DNA from 3 places in the Kitasatospora sp. NPDC023385 genome. Region 2 is predicted to be linked to each of the others. Evidence: riboswitches for the same ligand, from Rfam matches in the RefSeq annotation. Region 2 holds a riboswitch; each other region holds the start of a gene.

What was found. Region 2 has a riboswitch for cobalamin ahead of AC0B61_RS15725 (ribonucleoside-diphosphate reductase subunit alpha). Riboswitches for the same ligand answer to the same signal wherever they lie in the genome.
Region 1: another riboswitch for cobalamin. It lies ahead of AC0B61_RS14430 (cobalamin biosynthesis protein); the one in region 2 lies ahead of AC0B61_RS15725 (ribonucleoside-diphosphate reductase subunit alpha).
Region 3: another riboswitch for cobalamin. It lies ahead of nicT (Nickel transporter NicT); the one in region 2 lies ahead of AC0B61_RS15725 (ribonucleoside-diphosphate reductase subunit alpha).

What each region holds. Positions count from the first base shown of each region.
Region 1 covers NZ_JBVOOL010000007.1:254,635-259,619, forward strand. The annotation lists gene AC0B61_RS14425 (cobyric acid synthase) at 1-1,213, opposite strand, end outside; gene AC0B61_RS14430 (cobalamin biosynthesis protein) at 1,210-2,238, opposite strand; cobalamin riboswitch at 2,397-2,530, opposite strand; gene AC0B61_RS14435 (helix-turn-helix domain-containing protein) at 2,727-3,410, shown strand; gene AC0B61_RS14440 (alpha/beta hydrolase) at 3,533-4,714, shown strand.
Region 2 covers NZ_JBVOOL010000008.1:206,375-211,359, forward strand. The annotation lists gene AC0B61_RS15725 (ribonucleoside-diphosphate reductase subunit alpha) at 1-1,225, opposite strand, end outside; cobalamin riboswitch at 1,415-1,544, opposite strand; gene AC0B61_RS15730 (GH12 family glycosyl hydrolase domain-containing protein) at 1,633-2,937, opposite strand; gene AC0B61_RS15735 (glycoside hydrolase family 26 protein) at 3,000-4,322, opposite strand; gene AC0B61_RS15740 (glycosyltransferase family 2 protein) at 4,322-4,985, opposite strand, start outside.
Region 3 covers NZ_JBVOOL010000014.1:107,170-112,154, reverse strand. The annotation lists gene AC0B61_RS22535 (AAA family ATPase) at 1-190, shown strand, start outside; gene AC0B61_RS22530 (hypothetical protein) at 187-1,869, opposite strand; gene AC0B61_RS22525 (ArsR/SmtB family transcription factor) at 1,922-2,305, opposite strand; cobalamin riboswitch at 2,388-2,601, shown strand; gene nicT (Nickel transporter NicT) at 2,634-3,749, shown strand; gene AC0B61_RS22515 (M24 family metallopeptidase) at 3,812-4,918, shown strand.

The DNA of each region.
Region 1 (4,985 bases), on a different contig from region 2:
CGCCGCCCTCGACGGCGACGACGCCGTGGTGGATCTCGTACCCCTCGACCCGCTGCCCGAACGCCCGGCCGACCGGCCGCGCCAGCACCTTCTCGGCGCCGAACCGCACGGACGTCGGCAGCAGGCCGAGCCCGTCGACGGCGCCCGCCCTGGACTCCACCTCGTCGACGATCCCGCCCGCCAGCATCTGGTAGCCGCCGCACACCCCGAGGACCGGCAGCCCGGCCGCCGCGCGCGCCTTCAGCGCCGGCTCCAGGCCGCGTTCGCGCAGCCAGGCGAGGTCGGCGACGGTGGCTCGGGTGCCGGGCAGCACCACCAGGTCGGCGTCGGCCAGTTCCTCCGGCCTGGTGGCCCAGCGCACCAGCACACCGGGCTCCTGGGCGAGCGCGTCCAGGTCGGTGAAGTTGGACAGCCGGGGGAAGCGCACCACGGCCACCCGCAGCACGTCCGCGCCGAGCGGCCCGCGGGCGTCGACCCGGTCCACGACCGTCGACAGGTCCAGCGAGTCCTCGGCGTCCAGCCACAGCCCGGGCAGCATCGGCAGGGTGCCCAGCACCGGACGGCCGGTCAGCTCGTGCAGCATCTCCAGCCCGGGCGCGAGCAGCCGGGCGTCGCCGCGGAACTTGTTGACGAACCAGCCCGCCACGTGCCGCTGGTCCTGCGCGGACAGCAGCGCCAGCGTCCCGTACATCGCCGCGAACACGCCGCCGCGGTCGATGTCCCCGACCACCACCACCGGCAGCCCGGCAGCCGTGGCCAGTCCCATGTTGGCGATGTCACGGTCGCGCAGGTTGATCTCGGCGGGCGAGCCGGCGCCCTCGCAGACGACCACGTCGTAGCGCCGGCGCAGGTCGGCCAGGCACTCCAGGGCGCGCTCCAGCAGCACGGGCTTGCGCTCGCGGTAGTCCAGCGCGCCCACCTCGGCGACCGGCCTGCCCAGCAGCACCACCTGGCTGCGGCCGTCCGCGCCGGGCTTGAGCAGCACCGGGTTCATCGCCGCCTCCGGCTCCACCCGGGCGGCCTGCGCCTGCATCGCCTGGGCGCGGCCGATCTCGGCGCCGTCGGCGGTGACGAAGGAGTTCAGCGACATGTTCTGCGCCTTGAACGGCGCGACCCGCACCCCCTGGCGGACCAGCCAGCGGCAGATGCCGGCCGTCACCACGCTCTTGCCCGCGTCCGAGGTCGTCCCGGCGACCAGCAGCGCGTTGCTCATGCCCTTCCCCTCCTCCTGCTCGTGCCCAACGCCCTGATCGCCAGATGCCCCGCGACCGTCGTACCCAGTGCCAGCACGCCCACCCGCCGAGAGAGCACGCAGGCCCGCTCGATGTCGTCCACCGTCACCGGCCGCAGCTCCGCGCCCAGGACCGGCCGGTGCTCCACCCTCCCCCCGCCGTCGCCCGGGGAGCCCACCGTGCCGTACCGCAGGGTGCCGCCCAGCCGTACGCCCACGGCGCCCGCGAACGCCGACTCGGCCTGGCCCGCGTTCGGGCTCGGGTGCGAGGAGCCGTCGCGCCGCCAGACGCGCCACGCGGTACGGGGCTGCGGGGCGGCGGCCACCGTCAGCAGCGCCGTCAGCCGGGCGCCCGGCCACCCCGCCAGGTCGTCCAGCCGGGCCGACGCCCAGCCGAACCGGGCGTAGCGCGGCGAACGGTGGCCCACCATGGCGTCCAGGGTGTTCACGGCGCGGAAGGCCAGCAGCCCGGGTGTGCCCGCGAGGGCGCCCCAGGTCAGCGCGTTCACCACGGCGTCGGCGGTGTTCTCGGCCACCGACTCGACCACCGCCCGGGCGATCTGCTGCTCGTCCAGCGCGCTCGGGTCGCGCCCGCACAGGTGCGGCAGCCGCTCCCGCGCGGCCGGCAGGTCCCCGTCCTTCAGGGCGCGGCCGATGGTGCGCGCCTCCCGGGTCAGCGAGGTGCCGCCGAGCACCGTCCACGTCGCGGCCGCCGCCAGCGCCGCCCGGCCCAGCGGGCGCCGGCCCACCGTACGGTCCAGGGCGAGCGCGCCCGCCGCGACCGCGCCCGCGCACAGCGCCGTGTACCCGGCGCCGACCGCACGGTCGTCGCGCCACAGCCGGCGCTCCAGCCGGGTCGCGGCGCCGCCGAAGACGGCCACCGGGTGGCCCCGGCGGGGATCGGCGAAGCGGGCGTCGGCGGCGTAGCCCGCGACGGCGCCCAGCGCGAACGCGGCGGCGCGGGTTAGGGGGCGGCCCGCCGGACCGGGCGCGGTCGGCGCCGGCACGGCTATCGGCCGCACGACGGAAGACAGCTCGACGGGGAACAACCCGGCGGGGGACAGCACTGCGGAAGACGGCCGGGAGGCCGACGGGGCGGGGCAGCCTGCATCGCGTGCGTGTCCTCACTCAGGGTCCGCGCCCTGGATCGACGTAGCGGGGGCGAGAGTCTCCTGGCTTCCGGGTCGAACGCACTCCCGGGGCCTTCCAGCGGCTTCTGACGGTCCGCCGTGGCGATACTTCCGAGCGTGCTCCCCGGTGACAGTGGCGGGACCGCGCCGGACTCGCACCGGCTTCCTCTCCATGCCTCCGATTGGCCTCAGGATCCCATCACGCGGCCGAAGCGGGAGTCAACCGAGGTCACGGAGGGGTTGGTCACACGGGCGGACCGGCTGACGTCCTGTGGGATCACCCAGCGCGGCGCGCCTGCGGTACGGGCCGCTTCGTGGGTTCGGTTGCTGGGGCCGCCCCGCGATCCGCCCCTACGTTCGGGGGCATGCGTCGCAGAAAGCCCCCCGCCACCCCGCCCCCGGTGCCGTTCTCGCCCGCGGCCGCCCGCGCCCATCGGGCCGGCCTCGGCCTGACCGCCGAGCAGGTCGCCGAGGGCATGGCCGCCCACGGCGTCCGGCTGCTGCCCGCCCACGTCCTCGCCTGGGAGAGCGGCTGGCTGCGCCCGGACGAAGCGGAGTTCATCGCCCTCGCCCGCGCCCTCTGGTGCCCCGCCGCCCAGCTGATGGACACCCGCCCGACCGGCCTGCGCGACCACCGCCTCGCCCGCGAGCTCGGCCAGGCGGCCGTCGCCGAACGCACCGGCACCGCCCTGTCCGCCTACCGGCAGGCCGAACTGACGGGCCAGTGGGAGGGCGACGAGGAACAGACCCGCGCCCTCGCCGACGTCCTCGGCCTCAGCCTGCCCGAACTCGTCGAGGCCACCGGGCGCCGGGACGCCCTCGACCGCCTCCTGCGCCAGTGCGCCGCCGGCCGCTGGCAGCCCCACCTCCGCGCCCTCGCCCGCATCGTCCCGGCTCCCTCCGACGTCCTCGCCGCCGCCCTCACCGCCCTCCAGCAGGAACACCAGATCCCCACCCACTGGGGCGCCACCACCCGCGCCACCCCGCCCCCGACCGCCGACGCCGTCACCCCCCGCTTCTGGCAGCTCCTCGACGCCGCCGGGTCCTGACGCCGCCGCTGCCGCCGCGTCCCGGCGCCGCGCTCCCGCCCCGATTCGTGACCCGGACGGCCCAATCCGCTGGCCGGGCGGTCGGGGCGCCGGTGAACTGGTGCACGAACACCGTCCGGTCCGTGACCAACAGAGCGGGGAACGTTATGCGCTGGGGAACCGCCGCCGTCGTGGCGGCCGCCGCCGCCGTCGGGGCCGGGGCCGGGGTCGCCTTCCTGGTGATCGGCCGCCGGGCCTCCGAGCGGATGGTCCACCCGGCGACCGCCGTCCGGGAGTCCGGCCCGGTCGTGGTCCGGAGCGTCGGCCCTGGCCGGGTCACCTTCACCGGCGGCCCCGAGAGCCTGCGCCCCGGCCGCTGGGCGGTCGAGTGGGACGACGGCGGGCACGCGGTCGTCGGGGAGGTCCTGCACAGCGACGAGCGGGGCGTCACCCGCCGGCTCGTCCGCGCGGACCAGGGCACCCTGGCGCCCGGCACCGTGGTCCGCTTCACTCCGCGCGTCCACCTCGGCGACCCCGTCCGGGCGTTCGGCCTCGCGTACACCGAGGTGGCCGCCGACGGCGAACTCGGCGCCCTTCCCGCCTGGTACCTCGACGGCAAGCGCGGCACCTGGGTGATCCTCGTGCACGGGGCCGGGGCCGACCGCGGGCAGGCCCTGCCGGTCCTTCCCGTCCTCGACCGCCTCGGCCTGCCCGCGCTCGTGGTCACCTACCGCGGCGACGAGGGCGCCCCCGCCGCCCCGAACCGCCCCGGCTCCGGCTCCGGCTCCGGTCCCGTCCACGTCGGCGATACCGAGTGGCGCGACGTCGAGGCGGCGCTCCGGCTGGCGCTGGAGAACGGCGCGGGCCGGGTGATCCTCTACGGCTGGTCCACCGGCGCCACCATGGTCCTGCAGACCGCGGCCCGTTCCGCCTGGTCGCACGCCGTCCGGGGCCTGATCCTCGACTCGCCCGTCCTCGACCTCCAGGCCACGGCCGGCCGTGGTGGCGTCCAGCGGCCTGCTGCCCGTGGCGCCACCGAAGCCGGCGCCCACGCCGCGCAGGCCCGCACCGGCACCAGCACCAGCACCGACGTCGCCGACTTCGGCCGCATCGCGGAGGGCACCGACCTGCGCGTCCCGACCTTCCTCCTGCACAGCCCGGACGACCGGCTCGCCCCGTTCGGCGCCGCCGAGCACCTGGCGGCGGCCCGCCCCGACCTGGTCAGCCTCCAGCCGTTCCCCGGCGCCGACCACGGCACCCTCTGGAACACCGCTCCCGACCACTACACCGAGCTCCTCCGCCGCTGGCTCACGCCCCTCCTCTGAGCCCGGGTCCGGGAGCGCATCGCAGCGCTCGGCACTCCCGACCGCCGCTCCCCGAGAGCACCGGAAGTCGGCCCCGCCGACTTCTCGTGCGGCAAGATCCACGCGGTGAACCGGCCATCCGTCCGAATTCGGGCTGGACAGCGACGCCGAGGATCGAGGGCGCCGCCCGCCTCCGCGGCGGTCATCGGCACGCCAGGGGCACAATGTGGCCCCTGCCCGGCTCCGTTACTGCCACGCTCCGTAACCGTTCGGACGGGCCCCGCAACCGTCA
Region 2 (4,985 bases):
AGGTCATCCAGCCGTTGCCGGTCTGCGCCAGGGTGCGCATCATGCGGGCGTACAGGGTCTGCGCGGGGATGGTGCGCACGGCCTTGCCGGCCAGCTCGGCCTTGCGGTAGGCCTCGTCGAAGTCGGAGCCCCACAGGTCGACCAGTTCGGGCACGTCGGCCGGGGAGAACAGCGACCAGTCCTCGTTGGCGTTGACCCGGCGCATGAACTCGTCCGGGATCCAGTGCGCCAGGTTGAGGTTGTGGGTGCGCCGGGCCTCTTCGCCGGTGTTGTCGCGGAGTTCCAGGAACTCCTCGATGTCGGCGTGCCAGGTCTCCAGGTAGACGCAGGCCGCGCCCTTGCGGCGGCCGCCCTGGTTGACGGCGGCGACGGAGGAGTCGAGGGTGCGCAGGAACGGCACGATGCCGTTGGACTTGCCGTTGGTGCCGCGGATCAGGCTGCCGCGCGAGCGGATGCGCGAGTAGGACAGGCCGATGCCGCCGGCGTGCTTGGACAGGCGGGCGATCTGCGCGTAGCGGTTGTAGATCGAGTCCAGGTTGTCCAGCGGCGAGTCGAGCAGGTAGCAGCTCGACATCTGGGGGTGGCGGGTGCCGGAGTTGAAGAGCGTCGGCGAGGAGGTCAGGTACTCCAGGCGGCTCATCAGGCCGTACAGCTCGGCGACTTCGCGCACGGACTGCTCGTTGTCGCCGACCGCCAGGCCACAGGCGACGCGGAGCAGGAAGTGCTGCGGGGTCTCGATCACCTTGCGGGTGATCGGGTGGCGCAGCAGGTAGCGGGACTGCACGGTGCGCAGGCCGAAGTACTCGAAGCGGTCGTCGCCCGCGGTGTCGATGAGCGCGTCCAGGGCGGGGGCGTGCTTGGCGACGAACTCCGCGGTGGTGTCGCCGATCAGGCCCTCGGTGTGGCCGACGGCGATCGAGGCGGCGAAGGTCGTGGAGCCCTGGCTGTTCGCCTCGTCGACGATCTCGAGGGCGAGCAGGCGGGCTGCCAGCTTCGAGTACTGGGGGTCCTCGGCGATCATCGACGCGGCGGCGTCGACGGCCAGCCCGCGCAGTTCGGCGAAGTCCGAGCCGGCGTGGCGGCCGCGCAGTGCGGCGGCGGCGACATGGCCGGGGTCGACCTCGGGGAGGTCGGCGCTGCGGTCGGTGAGCAGCCGCAGCAGCGCGCCGCCGGGGTCGGAGACCTTCGGGTCGGTGAAGGCGGTACCGGAGCCCTGGGCGGGCAGGGTGGCTGAGGCAGCGGTGGTCAAGGCGCTCTCTCCTGGCGGCGATCGGCGGCGTGATCGGGGCACCGGGCGATCGGGGCAGGGGAGCACGGCACGAACGCAGGCGGCGTCGCGCGACGGTGTCTCCCCGGCCCGCCCGCGAGGCCCGGAGGGGGTACTGCTGGTGCTGGCGCGGCCTCTGCGGGAGGGCCGTGGCGCACGCCGTCGGCAGGTACTCGGACTCGCGGGTGGGGCTCGTGGAGCCGCCCGCTCACCGCTGCGGGGCAGTCCCGGATTCGCACCGGGTTCCCCTGCTTCGACAGCAGGAGTGAGCATACATGTAGTGCTGTGAGTCCGATGCAGCCCCACATGTTGTGTCGCGCGGCACGCTCGGCGGCATGGTCCCTCCGGCCTGGCCGGTGCTCCGCTCAGGTCGGGGGGTGCCATTCCTGGGCCGTACGGGCCTCGCAGGGGCGCATCGACACCTGGGCCCGGGCGCCCGTGCCGGGGGCCGTGGAGGCCCCCGCGGCGGCCCCTGGCGCGCCCGTTGCGGCGGTGCCCGGGGCGGTGCCCGCGGCGGCCGCCGGGTTCTCGACGCAGCGCCCGGTGTCCTGGTTCACGAGCTGCCCCGTGGGGGTCACCCGCCACCGTTGGTCGGGGCGCGAGGTGCAGCCGGTGAGGACGGGGAAACCGATGGCGGGGTCCTCGACGCAGCGCCCGGACTGGCCGATCGAGCCGTCGTCCCCCATGGTCCAGGTCTGCTGGGCGGAGCCGTCGCAGGTGCCGGCGCCGACCGCGGAGGGGTCGCCCGTCACCCGGCTGTCCAGGCAGAGGCCGGGCAGGGCCGAGGTGATCGCGCCGCTGGGCGCGCCGGCGGCGGCCTGGAACGTGAACGAGTCGCTGCTGAGCCCGGCGCCGCCGTCCCAGATCTCGAACCCGGCCTGGACGGCGCACAGGTAGGACCCGGCGGGGACGTAGCCGCGCTGGACGGCGTCGCGGGTGAAGGCCCGCAGGTCGAGGTCGGTGACGGAGGTCGTGCCGGTGGCCGTCTCGTAGGTGATCAGGGTGTGGCTGCTCTTCTTCGGCGCCTCGTACACGCGGTAGGAGGCGCCGCCGACCTGCAGGTCGCCGGTGCGTTGGCCGAACGGGGTCTTGCCGTTGCCGCGCAGCCAGATCATCAGCTCGGCGCTCTCGGTGAAGGAGCAGCTGGTCCGGCTGTTGCTGTACCAGACGTCGTACGAGACGTTGTAGACGCCGCTGTCGACCTGGGTGGTGTGCCAGCTGCTGGTCGCGTACCGCAGGTTGCCGACCGGGATGGGCAGCGGGCCGGTGCCGGGCTGGAGCTGGGTGCTGATGTGCGGGTAGGCGCCGGGGCCGCGGTCCGGGTCGGTGAGGCTGGCGGGGCTGATGCCGCTGCGGGTCACCCGGAAGTCGGTGCCGGCGCCGGTGCTGCTGATGCAGAGGCCGCCGGTGGCGTTCCACTCGTTGGGGTTGATCAGGTAGCGGCCGGAGTCGACGGCCTGCGACGGGTAGCGGTTCTCCCCGGTGGAGCAGATCTCCCCGGCGGTGGCGGCGGGCAGCGGGGTGACGGCGGTGGTCGCCCGGGCGGGCTGCCGCGGGTCCTGCGGGAGCAGGACCGCGCACAGGGCCAGGGCGATCGCGACGGCCGGCGCGAGCCACCACCACGGGCGGGGGCGGCGGCGCCAGGTCCGGGGCATGACGGGGTGGGTCACGAAGCTCTCGCCTCCCTGCTGCGGTGTCGTCGGCCGGTACGCGGGCCGGGGCGGTGGCGCGCTCACCCGGCGGGCGTGGAACTCGACCGGGGCCGGGTCGCGGGGGAGGTCGGCTTCTTCGCCGGGGGCTTGGGGCTGGTGGCCGGGGGGCTGGCGGAGGCCGGCGGGTCGGGGGTGGGCACGGGGGCGGGCTGGGCGACGGTCAGGGCCGGCTCGGAGCGGACGGTCCAGGGCGTGTCGTAGCGGGGCGCGGCGACCCCGGCGGCGAACGCCTCGGAGGCGGCGCCGGATCCGGCCACCCGCCAGTCGACCTCCTTCCTGGCCTCGTACCAGATCACGCCGATGATGTCGGGGTGCTGGGGGAGCTGCGCGAACATCTCGGTGATCCACTGGGCCTTCAGCCCCGAGGTGTCGGTGGCGCCGGTCTCGGTGATCACCACGGGCTTGCGGGTGAACCCGCGGATCTGCCCGATGGTCGGCTGGAAGATCTGGTCGAACGACTTGTACTTCTCGACGCCGGTGGTGCCGTAGTAGCCGGACAGGCCGACCCAGTCGACGTAGTCGTCGCCGGGGTAGAGCGAGTTGAGGCTGGTGGCGTTCTCGTAGTCGACGTTGGGGCTCCACACCCAGGTGACCCGGGTGGCGCCGACCTGCTTGAAGAGGTCGTGCACGTGCTTCCAGGCCTGGACGTACTGGCCCTTCCTGTTGCCGTTGGCCTGCTCGGCCCACGGGTACCAGTAGCCGTTCATCTCGTGGGCGAAGCGCAGGGCGACGGGGTAGCCGAGGCCCTTGATGCCTTCGGCCCAGGTCCTGATGTAGTCGTCGAACCTGCCGTCGATGATGTTGGAGAGGGCGTACTCCGGCTGCTCGCCGCGGAGCTTGTCGTCCTTCGCCTCCTTGCGGTAGTCCCAGGGCTCCCAGGCGACCATCGGCATGATGCCGCGTTCGGCGACGGTGTCGAAGACCCGGCGGTCGAACTTCCGGTCCCACCAGCCGACCGAGAACTCCAGGACGTTCGGCTGGTGCTTGACGGCGGCGGTGAACTCGTCGAGCGGGCCGAGGTCGTAGGGGCCGGGCTTGGTCATGATGCCGGTGAACGCGCCGCCGGCGGGCGGGAACTGCGGCGGCGGGGGCGTCGCGGCGGGCGTCGCGGCGGGCGTGGTGGCCGCCGGCGTGCCCGGGGCGGCCTGGCCGGCGGTGGCGGCCGGTGAGGCGGCCAGGGCGCTGGTCAGCCAGCCCGGCATCGCGGTCGGGGCCGCGCCGGCGAAGCTGTACGGGTCCTGGTCGTGGGCACGGGAGAGCCGGGGGGCGAGGACGAAGGTGTAGCCGACCATCAGGGCCAGGGCGAGCAGGGCGGCGATCCGGGGGACGGTGATCCGCAGCATCAGCGGGCCCCCCGCCCGGCCCGGGAGCCGGCCCGGGAGCCGGTCCGTGAGCCGGTCCGTGAGCCGGTCCGTGAGCCGGTTCGTGAGCCGGTCCGGGAACCGGCCTGGGAACCGGCCTGGGCGGGCTCCAGCAACTCCTCGAACTCGTCCTCGGCGACGGCCTCTTCGAAGGCCTCCCCGACGGCTCGTCCGGCGGGTGCCCCGGTGCGCGGCGGTTCGGTGCGCGGCGGTTCGGCGCGCGGCGGTTCGGTCCGCTGGCCGGGCAGGTGGCCCGTGACGGCGGTCTCGGCGGCGGCCCTGGCGGCGGCGGCCCGCTGGGCCCGGGCCTCACGGCGTCCGCTGACGAAGGAGATCACCAGCGGCGCGAGACCGGTGAACAGGCTGACCCCGGCCCAGAACCGCAGGATCCAGATGTCGTGGTGGAGCGTGAAGCTCGCGCCGAGCAGCCCGCCCGAGACCGCCGCCCACAGCAGGTGCAGCCGGAACGTCGACAGCGACTCGGCGCTGCGCAGGTCGCCCTTGGCGGTGACGGCGTAGGCGAGCGGGCGGCGCAGCAGCGCCGCGATCGCGGCGGCGACGTAGACCGGGCCGGCGAACAGGGCGAGGCCCATGCCGGCCACGCCGATCTCGCGCCGCTCGTGCGCGGCCAGGTTGAACCGGCGC
Region 3 (4,985 bases), on a different contig from region 2:
CCACCGGGCGCTGGGGCAGCTCGCTCCCGCCGTCGCGCACGCCGAGGACTGCGTCCGGAGGGCGAAGGCGCGGAGCCAGTACGCGAAGGAGGCCCAGGCGCACACCCTGCTGGTCTCCCTCGCCGCGGAACTGGACGACCCGGAGCTGGCCGAGCGCAGCCGGGCCCGGCTGCGGGAGCTGGCCGGCTAGGGCCCGGTGGTGAAGGACACCCGGGTGCGGTGCCTGCCGCTGCGGACGGTGAGGCCGTGCTCGGGGAGGCCGGCCGGGTCGCCGCCGTCGGCGAGCCAGCAGGCCACGGCGGAGCCGAGCAGCAGCGGGTCGAGGACGGGATCGGGGCAGCCGAAGTCCCGTTCGGCGCGGGCTTCGAGCAGCAGGCCGCCGGGCAGCCGGAGCAGGTGGAGGGCGGGGCCGAGGGCGGCCACCGCGACGGTGAGGCCGGGGAGTTCGGCGGTGGTGGCGGTGAGCCAGTCGACGGCCGGGCGTTCGGCGTGCGGCTCGGTGCGGGCGAGGACTTCGGCGGTGTACCGCAGGGCGTCGTTGGGGTGGTCGTCAGTGAGGGCGTGGAAGCCGCGCGGGGTGTGGTCGTCGGGCTGGAACGGGTAGCGGCGCAGACTGACCTCGGTGCCGTCGCTCTTGCCCTCGACGTCGTACGCGGTGGGCCCGGCACTGTCCCCGGGGTCGGGCGCGGGCTTGGGGTAGGGCGGGAGGACGGCTTCGTGGGCGGGTTCGTCGAGGCCGTCGAGGAACGAGTAGAGCAACGGGCGCAGCAGTCGGGCTGATTCGCCGCGGTGGGCGAGCGAGCGGTCGGTGATGCCGGTCAGGTCGGCCTGGTCGGAGGGATCCCGGGCGAGGGCCTGTTCGAGCTGGGCGGCGAGGTCGCCGTCGGGGTCGAGGACGGGGGCGGCCTGCCCGAAGGCGTAGCTGGGGGAGCGCGGGTCGAGTTCGGCGGCGCCGGTGGCGACGAGCACGGTGGGCCGTTCCAGGGCGGCGCTGTAGACGGAGACCGAGCCGTGGTCGCCGATCACGCAGTCGGCGGCGACCAGGGCGGCCTGCCAGCCCCGGTGGGGCGGGACCAGGCGCAGGCCCATCCGGCGGGCGTCGTCGAGCAGGGCTTCGGGGTCGTGCCGGCTCCAGATGTTGGGGTGCAGGACGACGGCGACGGTGTACTCGTCGGCGGGCAGGCGGCGGACCAGGCGCTGGGGCAGGTCGGGGCGGCGGCCGAGTAACGAGTGCTTGCTCCAGGTGGAGTTGACGACGACGAGGCGGCGGCCGTCGACGGCGCCGAGCGCGGCACGGTAGGCGTCGCGGGAGCGCCGGCTGCGCAGCATCCGGTCGAAGCACGGGTCGCCGACGACCTGGGCGACGTCCAGGGCCTCGGGGCAGGAGGTCCGCAGGCGGTCCAGCTGTTCGGGGTGGGAGAGGCCGAGGACGTCGACGAACACCCTTCCGCGGTGGGTGAGTTCGTTGCGGGAGAGGCCGGCGGCGCTGGTCGTGTCGCCGGTGGACTCGGTCACCAGGCGGTTGTAGCCGGCGCCGTGCGGGAGGACGACGAGGCGGGCGTCCAGGCGGTGCATGGAGGAGTGGACGGCGCAGGCGACGGCCAGGTCGAAGTGGTGCCGGACGGCGTCCTCCCAGTCCAGCACGGTGAAGCCGGGCAGGCCGCGCAGGTATTCGTCCAGGGCGCGGTCGGCGAAGGCGGAGCCGGGGTTGACGGTGAAGTACCGGGCGATGCCGTCCGGTTTCAGCAGGGTGAGGACGTCCAGGACGCGGGTGGCCGAGGTGAGGGTACGGGCGACCGCCAGCACGTGGGCCTTGACCGGGAGGGTGTTCCACCGGTCGGCGGGCCAGGCGTGGGGGTGGGACGGCACACCATGATCGTACTCATCCGGGCCGCCGTGGGTGCGGTTTCCCGAGTGTCGGTCAGCCCGCTGCCGCGCTCGGCTCGTGGTGCTCGGCGGCGGCGCATTCGTCGAGCAGGGGGCGCATGCTCTCGTCCACGAGCTGGTAGCGCACCACACGTCCGTCCTTGTCGCCGCTGACCACGCCCGCCGTGCGGAGCAGCCGCAGGGCCTGGGAGACGGCGGGGTCGCGCATGCCGGTGGCGACCGCGAGGTCGGTGACGGCGAGCGGGCCGGCCCGGTGGAGGGCGAGCAGCAGGGCGAGCCGCCCCGGGTCGGCGAGCAGGGAGAAGCGCTCGGACCAGGACCGGACGTGCGCGGTGTCGCCGATGGCGGCGATGGCCTCGCAGACCCGGTGCCCGTCGATGGTGCGGTGGCCCGCGCGGTCGGCCGGTACGAGATGCATGCGGACATTCTTGCAGGCGGGTGCCTGTGATCCTGGACACCTGCGCAGGTGCGCAGCCTTGCATGGGTAGGGGCGCGGCCCCTACGGTGTTCCCCGCCGTGGTGCTCGGGAAGACCGGTGACGGACCCTCAGGGGGCCGGAGTCCGGAGCGGCCCTCGCCACTGTGATCGGGTCATTCCTTCGTCCTCGACGGAATGCCGTCCGTGTCCACGATGCCACTGGGTGCCTCGCGCGCCTGGGAAGGCGGACCCGGACGTCCCGTAAGCCAGGAGACCGGCCACGGCACTTCACGAACTGTTTCCACGAGGTGTTGGAGCGTGATCCGGAGATGACCCTGCCCGAAATCGCCGCCGCGGATGCGAAGGCGGTGCCCTCGGTGCTGCCCACCTTCCGGTGGCGGCGCGAGGACACCGTACGCACGGCCGGGCTGATGGGGGTGATCCTGGCCATGCACGTGGTGGCCTTCGGGACGCTCGTCTTCCTGGTCGCACCCGAGCGGTACGCGGTCGGTACCCAGGTCTTCGGGGTGGGCCTGGGTATCACCGCGTACACCCTCGGCATGCGGCACGCCTTCGACGCCGACCACATCGCGGTGATCGACAACACCACCCGCAAGCTGATGGCGGACGGCAAGCGGCCGGTCTCGGTCGGCTTCTGGTTCGCGCTCGGGCACTCCTCGATGGTGGTGGTGATGGCCGCGCTGGTGGCGGGCGGCGCGCAGCTGGCGAACACGCTGATGGACGACGAGTCGGCGACCCACAAGTGGCTCGGCGTGGTCGGGACGACCACCTCCGGGGTGTTCCTCTACCTGATCGGCGCGCTCAACCTGGCGGCGCTGCTCGGCATCGTGAAGGTGTTCCGGTCGATGCGGGCCGGGCAGTACGACGAGGCGGAGCTGGAGGCGCACCTCGACTCGCGCGGCTTCATGGCCCGGGTGCTGAACCGGGCGACCCGCTCGATCACCCGGCCCGGGCAGATGTTCCCGGTGGGCATGGTGCTCGGCCTGGGCTTCGACACCGCGACCGAGGTCACCCTGATGGTGATGGCCGGCTCCGGTGCGGCCTCCGGGCTGCCCTGGTACGCGATCGTCTGCCTGCCGCTGCTGTTCGCGGCCGGGATGAGCCTGTTCGACACGCTGGACGGGACCTTCATGAACTTCGCGTACCAGTGGGCCTTCGCCAACCCGGTGCGCAAGGTGTACTACAACCTGACCATCACCGGGCTGTCGATCGCGGTGGCCTTCGTCATCGGCACCATCGAGCTGGTCGGGGTGCTGCACGAGAAGCTCGACCTGACCGACCCGGTGACCGGCTGGATCGCGGAGATCTCGTTGGACAACGTCGGCTACGCGATCGCCGGGCTGTTCGTCGTGGTCTGGGCGGCGGCGATCGCGTACTGGAAGCTCGCCCGGGTCGAGAAGCGCTGGACGCCCCACGAGTCGTGAGGGCGCTCCGGATCGGGGGTGCTCGGCGGGCGGTTTGGGGTGGGGGTTCGTAGGCTCGACGCATGGCGGATGCGTACGCGGGTCGGCGGGAGCGGGTGAGGGAGCACTGCGGTGCGGCCGGGGCCGATGCGGCGCTGATCACCCGGGCGGCGAACGTGCGGTACCTGACGGGCTGCGCGCCCTGCGGGGCGACGCTGCTGCTGACCAGGGAGCGGGCGCTGCTCGCGCTGCCCGACGACCTGCCGCCGGACGACTCCGGGGAGCACCTGATCGACCCGGACGTCACGCAGCTGCCGGTCGCGGCGGGCGCGGACACCGCGCTGGCCGCCGCGGCCGCCGCCGCCGGCTTCGGGGTGGCGCGCCTGGCGGTGGAGGAGCACGACCTGACCGTCAGCCGGCACCGGGCGGTGGCGGGCATGGCCGAGCGGGCCCGGCTGGCCGACCTCGGCCAGGTGGTCGAGCGGCTGCGGGTGGTCAAGGACGAGCACGAGATCGCGGACCTGCGGATCGCCGCCGAGATCGCCGACCAGGCGCTCGGCGAACTGCTGGAGTCGATCCTGGTCGGCCGAACCGAACGGCACCTGGCGATGGAGCTGGAGCGCCGGATGATCGACCACGGCGCCGACCGGGCCGCCTTCCCGGTGTCGGTCGGCGCCGGCAGCCACTCCGGCCAGGCCGCGCACCAGCCGACCGACCGGCGAGTGGAGGAGGGGGACTTCCTGACCGTGGTGATGGGCGCCCAGTACCGCGGCTACGGCGTCTCCACCGCCCGGACCTTCGTGATCGGCGCGGCCCCCGCACCCTGGCAGGTGGACCTGCACCGGCTGGTCTTCCGCGCCCAGCGGGCCGGCCGGGAGGCGCTCGGTCCCGGCGTGGAGCAGTGCGTACCCGACCGGGCCGTCCGGCAGGTCCTGGAGGCCGCGGGCCACACCGAGGCCTCCCCGCACCCGGTGGGCCACGGCATCGGGCTGGAGATCCGGGAGGCGCCGCGCCTCGGTCCGTCGGACATGGGTAAACTGGACAGCCGCGTGCCGGTCACCGTCGGCCCAGGAGTCCACCTCCCGGGCAGGGGCGGTGTCCGGATCGAGGACACGCTCGTCGTCCGCCCTCTGGAAGAGGGCGGTCCCGAGCTGCTCACCATCACCACCAAGGAGCTCCTCGCCCTGTGACCGCGGCCGCCAGACGGCCGTCGGCGGCAGGACGCGACCCCTTGGTTCCTTGACAGCTATATCCAGG